2 regions of the Enterobacter sp. C4G1 genome follow, and region 2 is predicted to be linked to the other one. Evidence: predicted binding sites of a transcription regulator. Region 2 holds the regulator's gene; the other holds the start of a gene.
What was found. The regulator Fur, encoded in region 2, represses iron uptake genes when iron is present. The targets are predictions, from matches to a motif close to ATAATAATGAGAACNACTATCAA.

Region 1: a site for Fur is predicted at 2,327-2,349, ahead of sodA (superoxide dismutase [Mn]). Genes of this name have one in related genera too.

What each region holds. Positions count from the first base shown of each region.
Region 1 covers NZ_JBQVVV010000001.1:1,012,186-1,016,398, forward strand. The annotation lists gene cpxA (envelope stress sensor histidine kinase CpxA) at 1-668, shown strand, start outside; gene yiiM (6-hydroxyaminopurine reductase) at 763-1,437, opposite strand; gene sodA (superoxide dismutase [Mn]) at 1,633-2,253, opposite strand; gene rhaT (L-rhamnose/proton symporter RhaT) at 2,544-3,578, shown strand; gene rhaR (HTH-type transcriptional activator RhaR) at 3,579-4,213, opposite strand, start outside.
Region 2 covers NZ_JBQVVV010000001.1:2,395,550-2,399,762, reverse strand. The annotation lists gene ybfF (esterase) at 1-604, shown strand, start outside; gene ybfE (LexA regulated protein) at 734-1,021, shown strand; gene fldA (flavodoxin FldA) at 1,177-1,707, shown strand; gene ACT9TW_RS11515 (ryhB-regulated fur leader peptide) at 1,920-2,006, shown strand; gene fur (ferric iron uptake transcriptional regulator) at 1,999-2,445, shown strand; gene chiQ (ChiQ/YbfN family lipoprotein) at 2,555-2,884, opposite strand; gene chiP (chitoporin ChiP) at 2,932-4,213, opposite strand, start outside.

The DNA.
Region 1 (4,213 bases), 1.4 Mb from region 2:
TGACAGCGCAGCAACGGCTGCTTTCGGATATCTCGCACGAGCTGCGCACACCGCTCACGCGACTCCAGCTTGGCACCGCGCTGCTGCGTCGCCGCAGCGGCGAGAGCAAAGAGCTGGAGCGTATCGAAACCGAAGCGCATCGTCTGGACAGCATGATCAACGACCTGCTGGTGATGTCACGCAATCAGCAGAAAAACGCGTTGGTCAGCGAAACAGTGAAAGCCAATCATCTGTGGCACGAAGTGTTAGACAATGCCGCATTCGAAGCAGAGCAGATGGGCAAATCCTTTACCGTCAACTTCCCGCCGGGGCCATGGCCGCTGTACGGTAACCCCAACACGCTGGAAAGCGCGCTGGAGAATATCGTGCGTAACGCCCTGCGCTACTCGCATACGAAGATTGAGGTGGCGTTCTCGGTGGATAAAGACGGGATCACCGTCATTGTCGACGACGACGGTCCAGGCGTAAGCCCGGAAGACCGCGAGCAGATTTTCCGTCCGTTCTACCGTACCGACGAGGCGCGTGACCGTGAATCTGGCGGTACGGGTCTGGGTCTGGCGATTGTTGAAACCGCCATGCAGCAGCACCGTGGCTGGGTGAAAGCCGACGACAGCCCGCTGGGTGGGCTGCGGTTAACACTGTGGTTGCCGCTGTATAAGCGTTCGTAACCCCCCTCACCCTAACCCTCTCCCCATAGGGGAGAGGGGACGGCTCGGTGCGGTCTTTTCTCCCCTATGGGGAGAGGGCCGGGGTGAGGGGCTGTTATTTCCCCCACAATCTCCGCGAATTATCCTCGATCTCACCGCTAATGCGGCGCTTCTGCATCGTTCTTGTCCAGCTGGTCGATAACCCCGCCGCCGACAGCAGGCGATGATACTGTTCATCGTCAAACGGCATATGCCAGGCAATCGCACAGGCGTCGTACACCGAGACATCGCTCAGGCGTGACGCCAGCTCCAGCGGCGCGTCCGCAGAAACCTGCCCTGCCAGTACCACGCGGTACAGCCAGCCGGTTTTGCCCGCCGTTTGCAGACGGGCCGACATATCACTGATACCGAAATGATAATTAAGTTTGAAGCACGGCGAGCGCGGTTGCGTCACCTGAATCAGGGCATCTCCCCAACGGAAAATATCACCGATAAAGACGTTATTCTCGGTCAACCCTTCGGTCGAGAGGTTCTCGCCAAACGCCGGCGCCACAAACAGGTCTGCCTGTTCAGGGAATGCGGTGATCCAGTGCTGATAGTGTTCGCGCGGGTAGTGGCACAGCGCGCGCTCAGGCCCACCGTGGATTTTCTTTTCGGCCTGCTCGTCGCCCGCCAGCCCGACATCGGTTAACGTCAGTTCTCCGTCAACCTGTACTTTGGCGATGGCGCTCGGGCGGCTGCCATCGTAATCCCTTACCTTGCCTGTAAATACATTCACCGGGTAGTGCATCCTGGCTCCTTTATATGCCCTAAATAATTCGAGTTGCAGGAAGGCGGCAAGGGAGTGAATCCCCAGGAGCTTACTCAAGTAAGTGACTGGGGTGAGCGAGCGCAGCCAACGCACCTGCAACGTGAAGTATGACGGGTATACAGATACAAAAAAAGCGAGTCATAAGACTCGCTTCTCACAGGCGTCAATGCAACCTTATTTTTTAGCGGCGAAACGCGCTGCTGCTTCGTCCCAGTTAACCACATCCCAGAATGCTTTGATGTAGTCAGGGCGACGGTTCTGGAATTTCAGGTAGTAAGCGTGTTCCCACACGTCCAGGCCCACGATTGGGAAGCCGGATGCGCCAGAAATTGCTTCACCCATCAGCGGGGAGTCCTGGTTTGCGGTAGAGACAACAGCCAGTTTGTCGCCTTTCAGTACCAGCCACGCCCAGCCTGAGCCGAAACGGGTAGCAGCAGCTTTTTCAAACTCAGCTTTGAAGTTGTCTACAGAGCCGAAATCACGCTCGATAGCCGCTTTCAGGTCGCCCTGCAGGGTAGTGCCGGTTTTCAGGCCTTTCCAGAACAGGCTGTGGTTAGCGTGACCACCTGCGTTGTTACGCAGAACGGTTTTCTTGTCAGCTGGCAGCTGGTCAAGTTTGGTGATCAGCTCTTCAGCAGACAGGTTTGCGAATTCTGGCAGGCTTTCCAGCGCTGCGTTCGCGTTGTTCACATAAGCCTGGTGATGTTTAGTGTGATGGATTTCCATCGTCTGCTTGTCGAAATGCGGTTCCAGTGCGTCGTAGGCATACGGCAGGGATGGCAGTGTGTAACTCATAATCCTCTCCATTAGTGTCGGGCGGCACAGCTGTTAATGCCGCGTAAGCAGTTGGTTCATTATAGTTAATTAAATGATATTGAAAATGATTATCAATGCCGTAGTTTTTATAAGGTTATTCGTCTTTCGCATCAATCACGAAATTGTGAGTCTGCTCACGCGGTTAACGCGTTAATTGCCATTTAAAACCAAATTGCGGCAACCTTCTGAAGGTTCCCAATCCGCCTAATTTTTACACTCATCAAGTCGGCGGGAAGCCTCCGACATATAAAAACGATGAGGATGTAAAAATGAATCATGCGATTACGATGGGTATTTTCTGGCATCTGATAGGCGCAGCCAGTGCGGCCTGTTTCTATGCCCCGTTTAAAAAGGTTAAACACTGGTCGTGGGAAACCATGTGGTCCGTTGGGGGTACCGTCTCGTGGCTTATCCTGCCCTGGACCATTAGCGCCATGTTGTTGCCCGATTTCTGGGCTTACTACTCTTCTTTTAACGCCTCCACGCTGCTGCCGGTGTTTCTGTTCGGTGCAATGTGGGGTATCGGTAACATCAACTATGGCCTGACCATGCGCTACCTCGGCATGTCGATGGGCATTGGTATTGCCATCGGTATTACGTTGATTGTCGGTACGCTGATGACGCCGATCCTCAACGGCAACTTCGATGTGCTGATCCACACTCAGGGCGGGCAGATGACGCTGCTTGGCGTGCTGGTTGCGGTGATTGGCGTGGCTATCGTGACCCGCGCAGGCCAACTCAAAGAGCGCAAAATGGGCATTAAGGCCGAAGACTTCAACCTGAAGAAAGGTCTGGTGCTGGCGGTGATGTGCGGCATTTTTTCGGCCGGTATGTCCTTTGCGATGAACGCCGCCAAACCGATGCATGAAGCCGCTGCCGCGTTGGGCGTAGACCCGCTGTACGTTGCGCTGCCAAGCTACGTGGTGATTATGGGCGGCGGCGCGCTGGTGAACCTGGGCTTCTGCTTCATTCGTCTGGCAAAAGTGAAGGACTTGTCGGTAAAAGCAGACTTCTCTCTGGCAAAACCGTTGATCATCACCAACGTGCTGCTCTCTGCTCTCGGCGGCCTGATGTGGTATTTGCAGTTCTTCTTCTACGCCTGGGGTCACGCCAGTATTCCGGCGCAGTATGACTACATGAGCTGGATGCTGCACATGAGCTTCTACGTGCTGTGCGGCGGGTTAGTGGGTTTGATCCTGAAGGAGTGGAACAATGCCGGGCGTCGTCCGGTGGGCGTACTGAGCCTGGGCTGCGTGGTGATTATTATCGCCGCCAACATCGTTGGCCTCGGCATGGCGAACTGATTACGCCGCCTTTCGACTGCGATGACGCCACTGAACCGGCGTCATCGCCACCTCGCGGTTAAACACCACCGAAAAGTAGTTACTGTCCTCAAAGCCACAGCGCATCGCCACTTCACTGACCATCAGCTCCGTATGCTGTAGCAGATACTGAGCATGACAGATGCGCAGCTGGCGCAGATAGTGGTTCACCGTCATTCCCGTCTGAGTACGAAACTGCTGGCGCAGCGCGCGCTCGCTGCACTGCTCCTGTTCGCAAAACTTCTCCAGCACGAAGCTCTTGTTCAGGCTGCCCGCAAGAGTGGTAATGAGCTTGTCCAGCAGCGCTTCCTGTTCACTCGCGGAGGGGTTATCGGTGGCGTAGCGATAGCGTTTGAGCGTCATGACCAGCTGTGCGAAAAGCAGTTCCGCCATCTGGTTGGCAAGCGGGTCGGCCTTCTGGCTCTCCTGTTCAAGCAGGGAAATCACCTGGCGCACCTGGGTCATGCCGTTGCTGCTTAAACGCCAGTGCGGCGTGCTGCTGGCATCGTTAAACCCCGGGATATGCGCGGCCCAGTCGACGTTGAGCTTGAGTCTGTCCGGGCAATAAATCACGTTCTGCAACACCAGATCGTTTACCGAGGCGTAGGAGTGTTTGT
Region 2 (4,213 bases):
GCGCTCGCCAGAGATGACTTACGCCGCAATGGCGCAGGATCTTCTGGATACGCTTAAGGCGAACAACCTCGAAAAGGTGACGCTGATTGGGCATTCAATGGGAGGCAAAGCCGTTATGGCCCTGACCGCACTTGCGCCGGAGCACATTAACGGCCTGGTCGTAATAGACGTAGCGCCCGTGGATTATGACGTGCGTCGCCACGATGAGATCTTTGCCGCTATTAATGCAGTGACAGACGCCGGTGTTTCCACCCGCCAGCAGGCCGCAGCCATCATGCGCGACCATCTTAATGAAGAAGGTGTGGTGCAGTTTCTGCTGAAATCGTTTGTCGACGGCCAGTGGCGCTTCAACGTGCCGGTGCTGTGGGATCAATACTCAGAAATTGTCGGCTGGGAGCCGGTTGCGGCCTGGCAACACCCTACCCTCTTTGTGCGCGGCGGCAATTCGCCGTATGTCACCGAAGCCTGTCGCGATGAATTGATCAGACAGTTCCCCGAAGCCCGCGCGCATGTTATCGCCGGAGCCGGACACTGGGTTCATGCTGAAAAACCAGAAGCCGTGCTTCGCGCGATCCGCCGCTATCTCTCTGATACTACGAATTGATTAAAAAGACAGCGACTGGAAGCCTGCGGGCTTCCAGTCGTTGGCGTGCCGATGTGGGTGATGTATGATGGCGCGCTTATCGCCCGGGCAATAGCAGGGCGGCTTGTTTTCCCCCGAAGTCTCAAAATCATGGCCAAAGAACAAACGGACCGTACGACAATAGATCTGTTCGCGAATGAGCGTCGCCCGGGACGACCCAAGACAAATCCGCTTTCGCGCGATGAACAGCTGCGTATTAATAAACGCAACCAGCTTAAACGCGATAAAAATCGTGGGCTTAAGCGTGTCGAACTGAAACTCAACGCCGATGCCGTTGATGCACTCAACGAGCTTGCCAGCGCCCGCGACATCAGCCGCAGCGAGCTGATTGAAGAGATGTTGATCGCGCAACTCGAAAAATTGCACAGCAAGGCATAAGTCAGAAAACTCCCTTTCTCACCCTTTTCATGTAGCACAGAGTGCAGTCCTGCGCGATAGCTGTTTCCGCAGGGTTGTCTGTTCTGCTATTATTGCCCTTATCCGTGGACAAATTGCGCCACCATACCATTAAGTTTCAAGAGGTTATTTTACTCATGGCAATCATCGGCATTTTCTTCGGCAGTGATACCGGCAATACCGAAAATATCGCAAAAAACATTCAAAAACAGCTCGGTAAAGATGTTGCCGATGTGCATGACATTGCCAAGAGCAGCAAAGAAGATCTCGAAGGCTATGACATCCTGCTGCTGGGTATTCCAACCTGGTACTACGGCGAAGCGCAGTGCGACTGGGACGATTTCTTCCCGACTCTGGAAGAGGTTGATTTCAACGGTAAGCTGGTTGCGCTGTTCGGTTGTGGCGATCAGGAAGATTACGCAGAATATTTCTGTGACGCGCTGGGCACCATCCGCGACATCATTGAACCACGCGGCGCAGCTATCGTGGGTCACTGGCCGACAGCGGGTTACCACTTCGAAGCCTCTAAAGGCCTGGCCGACGACGATCACTTTGTGGGTCTGGCCATCGATGAAGACCGCCAGCCAGAACTGACTGCAGAACGCGTTGAAAAATGGGTTAAACAGGTCCGCGAAGAACTGAACCTGGACGACATCCTTAACGCCTGATAATGAGCGGCGCAACTTCGGTTGCGCCCGCTTGACCGGGTCAAACCGATTAAATTAATTGCTACAAACTTTTAACTTTTTCGTTCAGACCTGTACAATATCCCCCTGGTAATACGTGGGTGCCATCGAACAAGTTTGTTGGTGATACCACGTTTTTATAAGCATACTTTGCTTGAGACTTGCAGTTTTCATTTAGACATGGCAGTTCTATAATGATACGCATTATCCCAAGTGCATTCTCTGTCACTTCTTCCTTAGAAGTGAATCGTTTAGCAACAGGACAGATTCCGCATGACTGACAACAACACCGCATTAAAGAAGGCTGGCCTGAAAGTTACGCTTCCTCGGTTAAAAATCCTTGAAGTGCTTCAGGGACCAGACAATCACCATGTCAGTGCGGAAGACCTTTATAAGCGTCTTATCGACATGGGTGAAGAAATTGGGCTGGCGACCGTTTATCGCGTGCTGAACCAGTTTGATGACGCGGGCATTGTTACCCGTCATAACTTCGAAGGCGGTAAATCTGTTTTCGAACTGACTCAGCAACACCATCACGATCACCTGATCTGCCTCGACTGTGGCAAGGTCATTGAATTTAGTGATGACTCTATCGAAGCGCGCCAGCGTGAAATCGCGGCCCGTCATGGCATCCGTCTGACCAACCACAGCCTGTACCTGTACGGCCACTGTGCGGAAGGCGATTGCCGCGAAAATGATCACGCGCACGACGCGAAGTAAGTACTCTTTTCATACTCTGAGCCAGCCGAAAGGTTGGCTTTTTTTTGCCAGTTATTTGGCATAAAAAAAGCCCGGTAAGCGTAGCGCCACCGGGCATGATAACAGCGAGTTAATTACTGTTATTACTACGGATCTCTTTCCAGATCTGATCGCAACGCTTCGCCACTTCCTGATCGTTTCCGGTTTTACGCGCCTGGATACAGGCCTGGTAATCCATCACGCGGACGTTTTCCTGAGTTGCGAACTGCTCATGCGCCTTCTCTTTCTTCAGCACATTAAGCACGCTCTGGCAGGCTTCGATTTTCTCTGGCGAGCCTTCAGCTGTATTAATACAGGCGCTGTAAGCCTCTTTCAGACGTGAGTCCTCTTTTGGTGCCTGAGTCTGCGCACAAGCCACCAGCCCCGATGCCAGCATCGCGACGATTATGATTTTTTTCATCATTTTCAGTCTCCATTCCGGCGGAACTTAACCCGCCGGTCTGTTCATCAGAAGATTGTGAACGGGGCAATCACCATGAATTTCACGTCACGTTCATCCTGGAAGATGTTGCCGTAACCGCCCGCGTAACTTGGGATATCGGAGTGGTTGTCGTATTGAGTGAAGTGCAGTTTGAACATCGTGCCTTTCGCGCGACCATCCTGAAGGGTGTAAATCGCATCCAGGCTGTAAGAGGACTCTTTCAGACGATAGTTCGGGTCGTAGTACGCGTCTGGTGTGGCCATATCGCCAGGTTTTGCATCCCATGCGTAAGCGTAGGAAGCCCCCACCGCCCAGCCCGGCAGATTCCAGTTTTTCAGGTCATACATGGCACCGAAGAAGACGGCTTTTTCGCCATCGGCGTTGAAGTCTGAACGGTTATCCCACCAGATATCCAGACGACCATTAGAGGACGCATAGGTTGGGGTCATACGTTGCAGGAAGTAACCCTGCTGGCCTTCAGCCTTCACCCATGTCCCTTCAAGACGTAAATCGACCTGGCCCACTTTGTAGCCGAAGGTTAAAGCCTGCAACCACGCCGTGCCGTCGTATATATCGTTTACCGTACCGCTGCTGGCTTTGTCGCGCGTACCGTAGAACTGATAGCTGGTGCTCAACGGGCTGCCCGCAATATCAAACTTGTAGCTTGCTTTGGCAAAATACTGGTCGATATAGCCTTCAGCCTGACCAAATGCGGCTTCAAGAACCAGGTCGTTTTTGAAATCGTACTTCGCACCCAGCGAGTGAAGATAATCAACTTTGGTTTTTTTATCGTTCTGGTAAAACTTATCCATCTCAATATGCCACGGCGCTTTATACTCGTTGGTCCACATATACGAGAAGCTCAGTGCGCCCGCATCGCCGTAGTCAAAATTCGCGCCAGCTTCTGCACCCTGATAAGTACCTGGCATAAAGCTCCAGTGTGGCGCTAACAGCGTTTGTCCGGTTGGCTGGATATAACCCGCACGTGCCCATACCGGGCCATATTTAAATTTCGCAGCGGCCTTATACAGGCTGACTCCGCTCTTATCTCCTGACCAGTCTTCTTTATACGCTTTGTTGCTGGAAGAGAATGCAATTTCGTTCGGGTGACCACTGTCGCCATTTTCCGCCATTTCTATTGCAGTGAATGCCGCAATATCCAGGCCGAACAAATCGGCGGCGTAACCCGACTGGAAATCCAGGTTGGCGTTCCAGGTGGAGTGAGAAAGGTTGGTTTTGTATTTGTCTTCGGTGACGTCTTTACGGTCACGTTCACGCTGCCAGTAATAGATACCGCCCGTGAGCGTA